Regions from separate parts of the Streptomyces sp. NPDC111628 genome, predicted to be linked through region 2. Evidence: predicted binding sites of a transcription regulator. Region 2 holds the regulator's gene; the other holds the start of a gene.
What was found. The regulator HrcA, encoded in region 2, represses chaperone genes, less so after heat shock. The targets are predictions, from matches to a motif close to TTNGCACTCNGNNNNNCNGAGTGCNAA.
Positions count from the first base shown of each region.

Region 1 (7,720 bases), on a different contig from region 2:
GTTCGGGGAGAACCTCACCACCACGGGCCTGGACCTCGCCGGGGCCCTCATCGGCGAGCGCTGGCGGGTCGGTCCCGAGGTGCTCCTCGAGGTGACGTCCGGGCGCATCCCCTGCCGCACCTTCCAGGGCCACATGGGTGAACAGCGCTGGGTGAAGCGCTTCACGGAGAAGGGTGCGCCGGGCGCCTACTTCCGCGTCCTCGAGGCCGGTGAGATCCGGGCGGGCGATCCGGTGCGGATCGTGCACCGGCCCGCGCACGAGGTGACGGTGGCCCTGCAGTTCCGCGCGGTGACGACCCAGCGGGACCTGCTTCCCCGGCTGCTCGCGGCGGGCGACGCGCTGCACCCGGAGGCGCTGGCCTCCGCGCGGAAGTACGTGGCGCAGTACGGCGCCGCGGCGAAGCGGACGGGCTCGGTCCGCGGCCATCGCCCCGCGCCCTAACCTTGCGCCATGACAACGGCATTGATTACGGGCTCGACGGCGGGCCTCGGCGCCGCGTTCGCGCGGCGGCTGGCGGCCGACGGACACGACCTGGTGCTGGTGGCCCGTGACACCGAGCGGCTGCGCGAGCAGGCCACGGAGCTGCACGACCGGCACGGCATCGAGGCGGAGGTGCTGACGGCGGACCTGTCGGCGGACGCCGGCATCGACGCGGTGGCGGCCCGGCTGTCCGACCGCAGGAACCCCGTCGACCTGCTGATCAACAACGCCGGTTTCGGCAACAAGGGCCGTTTCCTCGACGTCCCCATGGCCGACGAGCTGACCATGCTCAAGGTGCACTGCGAGGCGGTGCTCCGGCTGACCGCCGCGGCGGTGGAGGCGATGCGGGAGCGGGGCCGCGGCGGCGTCGTCAACGTGGCCTCGGTCGCCGCCTTCGTCCCGCGCGGCACCTACGGCGCCTCCAAGGCGTGGGTCGTCCAGTTCACCCAGGGCGTGGCCAAGGACCTGGCCGGCAGCGGCGTCCGCCTGATGGCCCTGGCCCCCGGTTTCGTGCGCACGGAGTTCCACGAGCGGGCCGGCATGGGCACGGACAACATCCCGAACTGGATGTGGCTCGACGCGGACAACGTCGTCGCGGCGGCCCTCGCCGACCTGTCCCGCGGGAAGCCCCTGTCGATCCCCGACCCCCGCTACAAGACCCTGATGGGCGCGGCGAAGCTGGTACCGCGGGGGCTGCTGGGCGGGATCACGTCACGGACGGGGCGCAAGTACGGGCCGCAGTAGGGGTCGCCGACCGGCTGAATCGTCACCCGAACGTGTGGTCCATCCCGGACCCTTCCTGGCGGGCTGACCGTGCGACGTAGCGTCGGGTGGCTGCGCCCGCAGCGGGCGGGAGGTCGCAGGTTCGGCGAGGAGAGGGCGGCATCGCGTGAACGCGGGCGCTGGTGACCGGGGCGAAGTGTTCGTCGACGGCACGGACAAGGGGCGTACGGGCAGGGTGAGAAGGGGCCCAGGGGCCATGGCCGTGGAGGGGACGGTGATGTTCTCCGACGCTCCCGGCAGTGGGGCGCCTTCGGTGGCCCCGGCCCCCGCCCCGGCCCGCCATGGTGGCGCCGGTGCCGGGGCCGCCTCCGTCCCGCATGCCCGGCCCGCCCCGCGTCCCCAGCCCGGCGGTGTCCCCGCCCGGGCCCGGAAGGCGGGTCGGTGGGCGAAGGTCGCGCAGCGGATCGTGCCGGACGACCTTCAGCCCGAGGTGCTCCGCGTGGAGCTGACCGAGCTCGGGGACGCGTTCCGCGCCTACCAGCGGCGCCCGGAACCGGACCTCGCCGTCCTCGCCGAACTGCACGACCGCAAGGCCCGCGCCTTCGCCCTGTGGGCGGACGTCACCGACGACGCGTCCCTGCGGGAGGAGGCGGACCGGGCCGCGGCTGCCGCGCGGACCACCCGCGAGATGGACGCCAACCGCCGCGGCGTCCCGGTGGACGGGGAGGGACCGGTGATCGAGCGGTTGCTGACCCGGGGCCAGGGCGTCCATGCCCGCAACGTGCTGGAGCACGTCCGGACCGGCTCCCCGCTCCCCGGGGCCGAGGCGCGGCTCGCGGTGCTGATGCTCACCCTGCGGGCCGCGCGCGCCGGTACCGGGAACGTCACCGGGCAGGACCTCGGCGGCTGGTTGCAGGGCGACGCCGAGCGGGTGCTCCAGGAGCTCGTCGACGTGGGCTGGCTGCTGCTGCCGGAGGACGTCACCGCCGACGACGCGCTGACGTCCCGGCCCGAGGAACCCACCCCGATCACGGTGCCCACGCTGATTCCCACGCAGCCCCGCCCGTTCCTCTTCGGCAAGGTCACCCGGGCGCGGCTGTCGGGGTGGGCGCAGAAGGTGGTGGGCGACCGCAAGCTGCGGAAGAAGAAGGCGGGGGCTGCCACCAGGCTCCTCGCGGTGTACACCGCGGCCCACAGCCGTCCCGACGGGTGCCTGGGAGACGTCGGCGAGGACGCCGGTCTGGCGCTGGACGAGGTCGCCCAGTTCTGCGGCCTGCGCCCCGAGGACGTCGCCGAGCACGCGGGGCTGCTGGTCGCGGCCGGCTGGCTCGCGGAGGAACCCGACACGGCCGGGGGGAGGCTACGGGGCCGTCTCGCCGACCGCGCACTGCCGCTGAGCGGCCTGTTGTGACGGCTCCTCACTGAGGTTCGTCAGGGCAATCGCCCCGCAAGGGGCGCGGGGAACTGCGCGCGCAACCACGACGTCGCGGCACCCGGCAACGAACCCAACGGGGCAGACGCCGCACCGGCACCGGACCCGGCACCGGACCCGGCAACCAAAAAGAACGGTGCCCAGCCCCCCGCAGGGGACCAGGCACCGTTCGCTCAGCTCAGCGCAGCGCTCAGTGGGCGTGGCCGTGGCCGTGGCCCGCGGCGGCCGGCTCTTCCTCTTCCTTCTTCTCGACGACCAGGGTCTCGGTCGTCAGCAGGAGGGAGGCGATGGAGGCGGCGTTCTCCAGGGCGGAGCGGGTGACCTTCACCGGGTCGATGACGCCGGCCTTGACCAGGTCGCCGTACTCGCCGGTGGCGGCGTTGAAGCCCTGGCCCTTGTCGAGCTCGGCGACCTTGGAGGTGATGACGTAGCCCTCCAGGCCGGCGTTCTCGGCGATCCAGCGCAGCGGCTCGACGGCGGCGCGGCGGACGACCGCGACACCGGTGGCCTCGTCGCCGGTCTTGCCGAGGTTGCCCTCGAGCACCTTGACGGCGTGGACCAGCGCGGAGCCACCACCGGAGACGATGCCCTCCTCGACCGCGGCGCGGGTCGCGGAGATGGCGTCCTCCAGACGGTGCTTGCGCTCCTTCAGCTCCACCTCGGTGGCGGCGCCGACCTTGATCACGCACACGCCGCCGGCCAGCTTCGCGAGGCGCTCCTGGAGCTTCTCGCGGTCCCAGTCGGAGTCCGTGTTCTCGATCTCGGCCTTGATCTGGGCGATGCGGCCCTGGACCTCGTCGCGCTTGCCGGCACCGTCGACGATCGTGGTGTCGTCCTTGGTGACGGTGATGCGGCGGGCGGTGCCGAGCACCTCGAGGCCGACCTGGTCGAGCTTGAGGCCGACCTCCTCGGAGATGACCGTGGCGCCGGTGAGGACGGCCATGTCCTGCAGCATCGCCTTGCGGCGGTCGCCGAAGCCGGGGGCCTTGACGGCCACCGCGTTGAACGTGCCGCGGATCTTGTTGACGACGAGGGTGGAGAGCGCCTCGCCCTCCAGGTCCTCGGCGATGATCAGCAGCGGCTTGGAGGCGTTGGCCTGGATGACCTTCTCCAGCAGCGGCAGCATGTCCGCGATGGAGGAGATCTTGCCCTGGTTGATGAGGATGTACGGGTCCTCGAGGACCGCTTCCATGCGCTCCTGGTCCGTCACGAAGTACGGCGACAGGTAGCCCTTGTCGAAGGCCATGCCCTCGGTGAAGTCCAGCTCCAGACCGAAGGTGTTGGACTCCTCGACGGTGATGACACCGTCCTTGCCGACCTTGTCCATCGCCTCGGCGATCAGCTCGCCGACCTGCTGGTCCTGCGCGGACAGCGCGGCCACGGCGGCGATGTCGGACTTCTCGTCGATCGGGCGGGCGGTGGCGAGAAGGTCTTCCGACACGGCGGCGACGGCCGCGTCGATGCCCTTCTTCAGCAGCGCCGGGGAGGCACCCGCGGCGACGTTCTTCAGGCCCTCGCGCACGAGCGCCTGGGCGAGCACGGTGGCGGTGGTGGTGCCGTCACCCGCGATGTCGTTGGTCTTGGTCGCCACCTCCTTCACCAGCTGGGCGCCGAGGTTCTCGTACGGGTCCTCGACCTCGACCTCGCGGGCGATGGTGACGCCGTCGTTGGTGATGGTGGGGGCGCCGAACTTCTTGTCGATGACGACGTTGCGGCCCTTGGGGCCGATCGTCACCTTCACGGTGTCGGCGAGCTTGTTGACGCCGCGCTCGAGGGCGCGACGGGCGTCCTCGTCGAACTTCAGGATCTTCGCCATGGGAGCGTGAGCCCTCTTCCGGAAATCTTGGGGTTATACGGCAACTGCGCCCCCGACGCCCGGCTTTTTATGGTCGCGGGAGCCAGGGGCGCAGCTGGAAAGCAAGGTGCTTCGGGTGAACTACTTCTCGACGATCGCGAGCACGTCGCGGGCCGAGAGGACGAGGTACTCCTCGCCGTTGTACTTCACCTCGGTGCCGCCGTACTTGCTGTAGAGCACGACGTCGCCGACGCTGACGTCGAGCGGAAGGCGGTTGCCGTCCTCGAAGCGGCCCGGGCCGACGGCCAGGACGACGCCCTCCTGGGGCTTCTCCTTGGCGGTGTCCGGAATGACCAGGCCCGAAGCCGTGGTCTGCTCGGCGTCGAGCGGCTGGACCACAATGCGGTCCTCGAGCGGCTTGATGGCAACCTTGGAGCTGGTGGTCGTCACGATCCGACCTCCCCCTTCGGAGATCTCACGGGGTTAACTGTCTGAGGTGGCGACCAGGTGGATCCGTCGTCGCGGGTGCCGGACCTGCCCGTCGCGTAGTTGGCACTCTCCAGTGGGGAGTGCCAGGGCCGAGACTATGACTGCGATTAGCACTCGGTCAAGCGGAGTGCCAATGCCGGCGGCGCGTCGGCGGGGTTTTCTGGTGAACGCCGGTTCGTGGAGGCACCCTGCGTGGGTGTGGGCGTCGCTGGGGGCTGCCGCCCCCGGGCCGCCGCATCGGCCCTGAACGGGCCTCGTCCTCAAGCGCCGGACGGGCTGGATGATGCCGACCGGCGTCGAGAGGTCACGGGTCTGCGGCAAGAAGTCAGACGTAGTCCTCCAGGTTGCCCACCCTCAGCCCCTGCTCCTCGATCGTCTCCAGCAGACGTTCCGTGCGGGCCGTCAGGTTCGTGGCCGTCGGGTGGTCCGGGTCGACGGCGATGATGTCGCCGGGGTGGAGGCGGTGGCCGCCGCGGGTGTAGGTGAGGGTGCCGTCGGCGTCGAGAATGGCGCGCCACAGGACCAGGGCCGTGATGCCGCAGTCGGCGGCGGCGCGCAGGGTCGTGGTGTCGTACGTGCCGTGCGGCGGGCGGAAGAGGTGGGCGCGGACGCCGAAGCGGGACCTGAGCTTGGTCTGCTGACCGCAGATCTCGGCGCGCTGGCCGGCGTAGGGCAGGCCGCGCAGGGAGCGGTGGTCGAGGGTGTGGTTCTGCAGGCTCGCGCCGAACGGGCGCAGCCGGGCGAGGTCGCCGTACGCCGGTCCGGCGACGGTGTCGGTGAGGAACAGGGTGACCGGGAGGCGCCGTTCGCGGATCAGGCCGGCGAAGGCGGGGTCGCGTTCGGCGCTGTCGTCGTAGGTGAGGAAGACGACCGGGTCGTCGGTGCGGACGTGGTCCACGACGGGCGGCAGGCGACGGCCCCGGTCGGCGTCCTGGGCGGGGTCCCCGGCCGCCGCCGCGTGTTCGGCGGGGGCGGCGGCGATCCGGTCGCAGCCGGTGAGCGGGAGCAGCAGGAGCAGCGGGAGCAGGAGGGCGGCCGGGGCGGCGCCGGGCGGGCGGGACCGCCCTCGCCTCACAGGTAGTCCTCCAGGCGGGCCACCGCGTATCCGTCGGCGGTGATCCGGTCCAGGAAGCGGCGGACCATGTCGGTCATGGTGCCGTCCCAGTCGTTCTCGCCCCGGAAGTGGGTGAGGACGATGTCGCCGGGGTGCAGGTCCTGGTCCCACTCGCGGTACTCCCAGTGGTCGACGTACACCTCCTCGCTCCAGATCGGGGCGTACTTGATTCCGCAGGACTTGGCGGCGCGCAGGGTGTCGCGGTTGTAGTTGCCGTACGGCGGGCGGAAGAGGGTGGGGCGCTTGCCGTAGTGCTTCTCCATCACGTCCTGCATGCCGCAGATCTCCCGCTTCTGGTCCGCGTAGGAGAGCCCGGGGAGGTAGGGGTGGCTCAGGGTGTGGTTGTTGAGGGTGATGCCGCGGGCCTGCATCTTCTTGAAGTAGCCGTAGTCGTCCTTGATCTCCTCGTCGGTGAGGAAGACGGTGTACGGGATCTTCAGCTCGCTCATCATCTTCAGGAACGCCGGGTCCTTCTCGGCGCCGTCGTCGATGGTGAGGAAGACGATCTTCTCCTTGGTGGGGACCGTGGTGAAGACCGGCGGGAGGCCGTCCTCCTCCTGGCCGTCGACCTCGAAGCCCTCGCGGGCCTCGATCTCCGGCTTCTTCTCGGGGGCCGCGGGGGCCGTCAGCGGGACCTTCTTGAGGTCCCAGCGCTTGGCGGCGGCGGCCAGGGCGGCCTTCGCCTCGCGCGCCTCGGCCGCGCCGTCGACCGCGCGGGCGGGGGGCGCCTTCGGGGCCTGCTGGCCGGCGGCGCCGCGCACCTCCTGGTGGTCACCCTGGGCACAACCGGCGGCGAGGGCGGCTACGGCGACGGCGAGGACGGCGGTGGCACGAGGTGTCCGGGACACGCGACGCGATGCCCGACTCTTATCATTTTGTACGACTTCTCGCATGGTGCCGGATCCTCGCAGTCCCCGGCCGCCGAACCCGGCCCGACACCGCGCCGGAGGCACACCATCCACCGACTGGCCCACAATGACCCGGTGAACGACCTCGACTTCCTCCTGACCCCCGAAGGCCGCGCGCTCCTCGACGAGGTGCGCGACACCGACCCCGCGCGGGAGTTGGCGGTCGCGACCCGGCTGCGGCGCACGCATCCCGCCGAGCTGGTGTCCGCGGCGCTCGGGCAGGCCCGGCTGCGGCAGCGGGCGGTGGCGAAGTTCGGGGCCGAGGACGCCGGGCGGATGTTCTTCACGCCCAACGGGGTCGAGCAGTCGACGCGGGCGAGCGTGGCGGCGTACCGGGCGGAGTGCCTCCGGGCGGTCGGGGTGCGGTCCGTCGCCGACCTGTGCTGCGGGATCGGCGGCGACGCGATCGCGTTCGCCCGTGCCGGGATCCGGGTCCTCGCCGTCGACCACGACCCGGTCACCGCCGCGGCGGCCCGCGCCAACGCCGACGCGCTCGGTCTCGCCGACCTGATCGAGGTGCGCGAGGCCGACGTGACGGAAGTGGACACCGCCGGGTACGACGCCGTGTTCGTCGACCCCGCCCGGCGTTCGTCCAGACGCGGCCGGATCTTCGACCCGGAGGCGTACTCCCCGCCCCTGTCCTGGGCCGTGTCCGCCGCGCTCGGGGCGCCGCTCGGCCTGCTGAAGATCGCGCCCGGCATTCCGCACGAGGCGATCCCCCCGCAGGCGACGGCCGAGTGGGTCTCGGACGGCGGGGACGTCAAGGAGGCCGTGCTGT
Region 1 is NZ_JBVKBZ010000001.1:595,131-602,850, reverse strand. Features, by position in the region: gene ACZ7MF_RS03010 (MOSC domain-containing protein) at 1-442, shown strand, start outside; gene ACZ7MF_RS03005 (SDR family NAD(P)-dependent oxidoreductase) at 452-1,225, shown strand; gene ACZ7MF_RS03000 (hypothetical protein) at 1,461-2,615, shown strand; gene groL (chaperonin GroEL) at 2,827-4,452, opposite strand; gene groES (co-chaperone GroES) at 4,573-4,881, opposite strand; gene ACZ7MF_RS02985 (polysaccharide deacetylase family protein) at 5,246-5,995, opposite strand; gene ACZ7MF_RS02980 (polysaccharide deacetylase family protein) at 5,992-6,927, opposite strand; gene ACZ7MF_RS02975 (class I SAM-dependent methyltransferase) at 7,018-7,720, shown strand, end outside.
Region 1: groES (co-chaperone GroES) is a predicted target of HrcA. The motif match lies at 5,028-5,054, and genes of this name have one in related genera.

Region 2 (7,720 bases):
TCTGGTCGGTCGTGTAGGCGACCGTCGCGGAGCTGAGTCCGCCCGGCTCGCACGCGACGAGACCGCCGACGGCGACGGCCGAACCGACGGCCAGCGGAGCCATGCGCCAAATCCGTCTCAACGCCCCCATGGAGGGCAGCCTGCCACCGCTCCGGAACCGGCGGTAGGGCGCATACGGCCACTCCTCGCCACTACCGTGGGCGCCATGGGCAACGACCGCAGGCAGCGCAGGCTCGTCATGGACGAACGCACCACTTACCTGTGGAGTCACCGGCAGAAGCGGGGGCGCGACGACGTCTGGCGGGACGCCCTGACGCTCTACCGGGACGGGGTCCGGGTCCGGTTCGTCTTTCTCGCGGGCGCGCCCGACTCGGGCCGGTGGACCACGGAGGGCGGCTACTGGTACGAGGGCTGCGTGGGCGACAACCGCGGCAACCTGCTCAACCTGCGCGAACCCGGGGTCGTACGGGCGCTGGTCGAGGAGGCCGGGCGGCGCGGGCTGCTGCCCTGGGACGGGCCCGGGGGCCGGCCGGTGGAGCTGGACGGCTGGGAGCTGTTCCCCGCCGTGGTCGCCGCCACCGACGGCTGACCGGGGCCGTCGGGACCCGGCAATCCGGCGCCGTCAGGACCAGCGGCCGGTGCGGGCCAGGAGTACGGCGGTCGCGGCGGTGCCCGCGGTGGAGGTGCGCAGGACGCTGCGGCCCAGGCGGTAGGGGTTCGCACCGGCCTCGGCGAACAGGGCCAACTCCTCCGGGGACACCCCGCCTTCGGGGCCGACCACCAGCACGATGTCGCCGGTGGCGGGGAGTTCGGCATCGGACAGGGGGACGTCGCCGCTCTCGTGGAGGACGGCGGCGAAGCCGGCGTCGGCCAGAAGTGAGGCAACCTGCTTGCTGCTCGCCGCGTCCGCGACGTCGGGGAAGCGGACCCGGCGGGACTGCTTGCCCGCCTCCCGGGCCGTCGCCCGCCACTTGCCGAGCGCCTTCAGGCCGCGCTCGCCCTTCCACTGCGTGATGCACCGGGACGCCGCCCAGGGCACGATCGCGTCGACCCCGACCTCGGTCATCGTCTCGACGGCCAGCTCACCGCGGTCGCCCTTGGGCAGGGCCTGGACGACGGTGATGCGGGGCTGCTCGGCCGGCTCCTCGCGCACGCCGCCCGGGACGGTGACGACCAGGCGGTCCTTGCCCTCGGCGGCCTTCACCGAGCCCTCGGCCCAGTGGCCGCGCCCGTCGGTGAGGACGACGTCCTCACCCGCCCGCAGCCGCTTGACGGAGACGGCGTGGCGTCCCTCGGGCCCGTCGAGGACGTACTCCCCCGCGGGCAGGTCCTGCGGCCGCAGGGAGTCGACCACGAACACCGGTGCCGTCATCGGGCGCCGCCTCCCGTCGCATAGCCCGACAACCCCGACAACGCTGTCCCGGCGTCGGCGAGTTCGGCCGTCAGCACCTCCACCAGCTGTCCCGCGGGCAACTCCCGGGCCATCCGGTGGCCCTGTCCCGCCCAGAGCGCCATGCCCTGCGCGTCGCCCGTCTTCGCGGCGGCCTTGCGCACCGGCGAGGTGAGGTGGTGCACCTCGGGGTAGGCGGCGGGGGCGTACCGGCCGTGCTCGCGCAGGAAGCGGTTGACCAGGGCGCGGGCGGGGCGGCCGGAGAAGGCGCGGGTGAGTTCGGTGCGGACGAAGAGCGGGTTGGTCAGCGCCTGCTTGTGCAGGTCGTGCGCGCCGGACTCGGGGGTGGCGAGGAAGGCGGTGCCCAGCTGGGCCGCGCTCGCGCCGGCCGCGAGGACCGCGGCGATCTGGCCGCCGCGCATGATGCCGCCGGCGGCGAGGATCGGCAGACTCACCGCCTCCCGGACCTGGGCGACCAGCGACAGCAGACCGGTTCCGGAGCCGCCGGTCTCCGGGTTGTCCCGGTGGGTGCCCTGGTGGCCGCCTGCCTCGACGCCCTGGGCGATCACCGCGTCGGCCCCGGACTGCTCGACGGCCCGGGCCTCGTCCACGGTGGTCGCGCCGACCAGGGCGAAGGTGCCCACGCGGTGCAGGGAGTCGACGACCTCGCGGCTGGGCACGCCGAAGTGGAAGGAGACCACCGGCACGGGGTTGTCCAGCAGCACGGCGAGCTTGGTGTCGTAGCCGTCGTCCCGGCCGCAGTCGGGGTCGCCCAGCTCGGTCTCGTACCAGGCGGCCTCGCCGGCCAGCTGGTGGGCGTAGACGTCGACGGCGGCGGGATCGGCCGTCTCCGGCTGCGGGAGGAAGAGGTTGACGCCGAAGGGACGGCTCGTGAGCCCCCTCAGCTGTTTGATCTCCTGGTACATCCCGTCCGCGGTCTTGTACCCGGCGGCCAGGAAGCCCAGCCCGCCCGCCTCGGACACCGCGGCCGCGAGCCGTGGCACGGAGACGCCGCCCGCCATGGGCGCCTGCACGATCGGGTAGGGGAAGAGATCGGTCAGTGCGGAGGACATGACGGCATGTTGTCACGTCCTCCACACAAGTCCGAATCCGGGCTTCCGTTGGCATACGCCAGGAGCATCCGCATCCCCGGAGGGGCCCTCAGCGCCCGTTGAAGGCGTCCTTCAGCCGCGAGAACAGCCCTTGCTGCCCCGGCTGACTGTGCCTGCCCGGGGGCGACCCCCGGACCCCCGGCAGACCCCGGCCGCCGGCCGCACCCGCGCAGCAAACCGACGCCCGCCAGGCTCTCCGTCAGCGCCCGTTGAACGCGTCCTTCAAGCGCGAGAACAGCCCCTGCTGCCCCGGCTGGAACTGCCCCGTCGGGCGTTCCTCGCCGCGGAGCTTGGCCAGCTCGCGCAGGAGGCGTTCCTGTTCGGGGTCGAGCTTGCCCGGGGTGGTGACCTCGACGTGCACGATGAGGTCGCCGCGGCCGCCGCCGCGCAGGTGCGTGACGCCCCGGCCGTGCTTCGGGATCGACTGGCCGGACTGGGTGCCCGGGCGGATGTCGACCTCCTCCATGCCGTCGAGGGTCTCCAGCGGCACCTTCGTGCCGAGGGCCGCCGCCGTCATCGGGATGGTGACCGTGCAGTGCAGGTCGTCGCCGCGCCGCTGGAAGGTCGAGTGGGGCAGCTCGTGGATCTCGACGTACAGGTCGCCGGCGGGGCCGCCGCCGGGGCCGACCTCGCCCTCGCCCGCGAGCTGGATCCGGGTGCCGTTGTCGACACCGGCCGGGATCTTCACGGTCAGGGTGCGCCGGGAGCGGACCCGGCCGTCGCCCGCGCACTCGGGGCACGGGGTCGGGACCACGGTGCCGAAGCCCTGGCACTGGGGGCAGGGGCGCGAGGTCATGACCTGGCCCAGGAAGGACCGGGTGACCTGCGAGACCTCACCGCGGCCGCGGCACATGTCACAGGTCTGGGCCGACGTGCCGGGCGCCGCGCCCTCGCCGTTGCAGGTGTTGCAGACGACCGCGGTGTCGACCTGGATGTCCTTGGTCGTACCGAACGCGGCCTCGTCCAGCTCGACCTCGATGCGGATCATCGCGTCCTGGCCGCGGCGGGTGCGCGAGCGCGGCCCGCGCTGCGACGCCGTGCCGAAGAACGCGTCCATGATGTCCGAGAAGTTCCCGAAGCCACCCGCGCCGAAGCCGCCCGCGCCACCGCCGGCGGCCTGCGAGAGGGGGTCGCCGCCGAGGTCGTAGACCTGCTTCTTCTGCGGGTCCGACAACACCTCGTAGGCGGCGTTGATCTCCTTGAACCGCTCCTGGGTCTTCGGATCGGGGTTGACGTCCGGATGCAGCTCGCGGGCGAGCCTCCGGAACGCCTTCTTGATCTCGTCCTGGGAAGCGTCGCGGCGCACGCCGAGTACGGCGTAGTAGTCCGTGGCCACCTACGACTCCGCCAGGATCTGTCCGACGTACCGTGCCACTGCGCGTACCGCTCCCATCGTTCCCGGGTAGTCCATGCGGGTCGGTCCGACCACGCCGAGCTTGGCAACCGCCTCGCCGCCCGAACCGTAGCCGACCGACACGACGGACGTTGAGTTGAGTCCCTCGTGGGCGTTCTCGTGACCGATTCGGACGGTCACGCCCGGATCCTTCGCCTCGCCGAGCAGCTTGAGGAGCACGACCTGCTCCTCCAGCGCCTCCAGCACCGGCCGGATCACCAAGGGGAAGTCGTGCCCGAAGCGGGTCAGATTGGCGGTGCCGCCGATCATCAGCCGCTCCTCGTTCTCCTCGACCAGCGTCTCCAGGAGAGTGGAGAGCACGGTGGAGACCGTACCGCGATCCTCGGCGTCGAAGGGCTCCGCCAGATCTTCCACCAGAGACGGCACATCCGTGAAACGGCGCCCCGCGACCCGGCTGTTGAGCCGCGCCCGCAGATCGGCCAGCGACGCCTCGCCGAACGGCGCCGGGCAGTCGACCATCCGCTGCTCCACCCGCCCGGTGTCCGTGATCAGCACGAGCATCAGGCGCGCGGGCGCGAGCGAGAGCAGCTCCACGTGCCGCACGGTCGAACGCGTCAGCGACGGATACTGCACGACGGCGACCTGCCGGGTGAGCTGCGCCAGCAGCCGCACCGTGCGGGCCACGACGTCGTCGAGGTCGACGGCGCCCTCCAGGAAGTTCTGGATGGCACGCCGCTCGGGCGCGGTCATCGGCTTGACGCCCGCCAGCTTGTCGACGAAGAGCCGGTAGCCCTTGTCGGTCGGGATGCGCCCCGCGCTGGTGTGCGGCTGTGCGATGAACCCCTCGTCCTCCAGGGCCGCCATGTCGTTGCGCACGGTGGCCGGGGAGACGCCGAGGCTGTGCCGCTCGGTGAGGGCCTTGGAGCCGACCGGTTCCTCGGTGCCGACGTAGTCCTGGACGATGGCGCGCAGCACCTTCAGCCTGCGTTCACTGAGCATCGGCGCGCACCTCCACCTGTCGTCCGCCCGTTTCCGGCCTGTCTGTCCTGGCACTCATGGCTCGCGAGTGCCAGACTTCCCCGGCCCAGTGTACGGCCGTGGGGTACACCCCCGGCAAGGCCGGGACCAAGCCGTTAGCGTCGTCGCCGTGACGGTGACTTGGGAAGAGCTGGGCTGGGAGCGGCTGGCGGACGGGGTGGGACGGTGCCGGCTGCCGGGGTGGGACTGCACGGCGGGGCTGGTGCTCGGCGCGGGCGCGGCGCTGATGGTGGACGCGGGGTCGAGCCTGGACGAGGGCGCCCGGTTGCGCGAGGCGGCGCGGCGGCTCGGCGGCCGCCGTGTGACACATCTCGCGCTGACCCACCCGCACTTCGACCACGTCTTCGGCGCGGCGGCGTTCCCGGACGCCGAGGTGTACGGCGCGTACGGGGCGGCGGGCACGGGCGCGCTGTTCGCGCCGGGCGGACATGGGCGGGAGGCGCTGCGCGCGGACGCGGTGGCGGAGGGGCTGGACGCGCGGGCGGCGCGGGAGGCGGCCGAGGCGCTCTCCCCCGTCCGGCACGAGGTCCGGGGCGAGCACCCGCTCGACCTGGGCGGTGGACGGCGGGTCCTGCTGGCCGACGTGGGCCCGGGGCACACCGGGCACGATCTGGCGGTGCTGGTGCCGGGCTCCCCGAACGTCCTGTTCTGCGGGGACCTGGTCGAGGAGTCCGGCGCGCCGCAGGCGGGGCCCGACGCCGTACCGTCGCGCTGGCCGGCCGCACTGGACCGGCTGCTGGCCGTGGGCGGCGACGACGCACTGTACGTCCCCGGTCACGGAGCGGTGGTGGACGCGGCGTTCGTCCGGGCCCAACGGGACGCGCTGGCCGCCCGGTTCGGCGTGTCGCGCTGATCACCGCGCGGGCGTTCCTCGTATCGTCGGCAGAATGCGCCAGTACTCCGCCGACCTGACCCCTCCGTGGAAGAAACCGCAGCCCGTTCCCGAGGTGTCCGCCGATCCCGGCCTGGTGGTCGAGGAGCCCGGCACCGGGTTCTGCGGCGCGGTGATCCGCTGCGAGGCGGGCACGGTGACCCTGGAGGACCGCTTCGGCAAGCACCGCGTCTTCCCGCTGGAACCGCGCGGCTTCCTCCTGGAGGGCCGCGTGGTGACGCTGGTCCGCCCGTCCTCCTCCGGTCCCGCGCGGTCCGCCCCTTCCCGTACGGCGTCCGGTTCGGTCGCCGTCCCCGGCGCCCGCGCACGGGTGGCGCGCGCCGGGCGCATCTACGTCGAGGGACGGCACGACGCCGAGCTGGTCGAGAAGGTCTGGGGCGACGATCTGCGCATCGAGGGCGTCGTCGTGGAGTACCTGGGCGGCGTGGACGACCTCCCGTCGATCGTCGCCGACTTCGCCCCCGGCCCGGACGCACGGCTGGGCGTCCTGGTGGACCACCTGGTGCCGGGTTCGAAGGAGTGGCGCATCGCGGAGGCGGTCACGAGCGAGCACGCGCTGGTCGTGGGCCACCCGTACATCGACATCTGGGAGGCGGTGAAGCCGGCATCGGTAGGCATCGACGCCTGGCCACGCGTCCCCCACGGCCAGGACTGGAAGACCGGCGTGTGCCGGGCCCTGGGCTGGCCGTCGGAGAACACCGGCGCGGTGTGGCAGGCGATCCTGGCACGGGTCGGCTCGTACAAGGACCTGAAGCCGGAGCTGCTGGGGAGGGTGGAGGAGCTGATCGACTTCGTGACGGCGTGACTTTTTCACCCAGCCGGTGATTCCAGCCCCTCCGGCGTTTGAGGAGCGGGGGTCCGGGGGCAGAGCCCCCGGGGTCGGGACGGGAAGGGGCGGCGGGGGCGAGGAGAATCCCGGTCAGTCCACCAGGTCCCGCACCACCGCGTCCGCCAGCAGCCGCCCGCGCAGCGTCAGCACGGCGTTTCCCGCCTCGTACGGTCCCTCCTGGAGCAGCCCGTCGGACAAGGCCCGCCGCGCCGCCGTGAGCCCTGCCTCCCGCAGCAGCGACAGCGGGACGCCCTCCCGCAGGCGCAGCTCCAGCAGGATGCGCTCCACGCGCCGGTCCTCGTCCGTGAGGATCTCGCGCCCCGCGCCCGGCGACTTACCCGCCGCCAGCGCCCCCGCGTACGCCCCGGGGTGCTTCACGTTCCACCACCGCACGCCCCCCACGTGGGAGTGCGCGCCCGGCCCGGCGCCCCACCAGTCGGCGCCCCGCCAGTACAGCTCGTTGTGCAGGCAGCGCCCGGCGTCGGAGGTGGCCCAGTTGGACACCTCGTACCAGTCGTAGCCCGCCGCGGACAGTGCCTCCTCGGCGATCAGGTACCGGTCGGCGTGCACGTCGTCGTCGGTCATCGGGACCTCGCCGCGCCGGATGCGGCGGGCGAGCTGGGTGCCCTCCTCGACGATCAGGGCGTACGCCGAGACGTGGTCGGGTCCGGCGCCGAGCGCGGCGTCCAGGGAGGCCCGCCAGTCGTCGTCGGACTCGCCGGGGGTGCCGTAGATCAGGTCGAGGTTGACGTGGTCGAAGCCGGCCGCGCGGGCCTCGGCGACGCAGGCCTCGGGGCGGCCGGGGGTGTGGGTGCGGTCCAGGATCTTCAGGACGTGCTGCTTCGCGCTCTGCATGCCGAAGGAGATCCGGTTGAAGCCGCCCTCGCGGAGCGCCGCGAGGTACGCCGGGTCGACGGACTCGGGATTGGCCTCCGTCGTGATCTCCGCGTCGGGCGCCAGGCCGAACTCGTCGCGGACCGCGCGCAGCATCCGTACCAGGTCACCGGCGGCCAGCAGGGTGGGCGTACCGCCGCCGACGAAGACCGTGCGGACCTCGCGGGGGTCGTCGCCGAGCACCTTGCGGGCCAGGCGTACCTCGTCGACG
Region 2 is NZ_JBVKBZ010000004.1:601,597-609,316, reverse strand. Features, by position in the region: gene ACZ7MF_RS24690 (hypothetical protein) at 1-103, opposite strand, end outside; gene ACZ7MF_RS24685 (hypothetical protein) at 206-589, shown strand; gene ACZ7MF_RS24680 (16S rRNA (uracil(1498)-N(3))-methyltransferase) at 623-1,372, opposite strand; gene ACZ7MF_RS24675 (nitronate monooxygenase) at 1,369-2,463, opposite strand; gene dnaJ (molecular chaperone DnaJ) at 2,702-3,838, opposite strand; gene hrcA (heat-inducible transcriptional repressor HrcA) at 3,839-4,855, opposite strand; gene ACZ7MF_RS24660 (MBL fold metallo-hydrolase) at 5,004-5,747, shown strand; gene ACZ7MF_RS24655 (DUF3097 domain-containing protein) at 5,782-6,591, shown strand; gene hemW (radical SAM family heme chaperone HemW) at 6,706-7,720, opposite strand, start outside.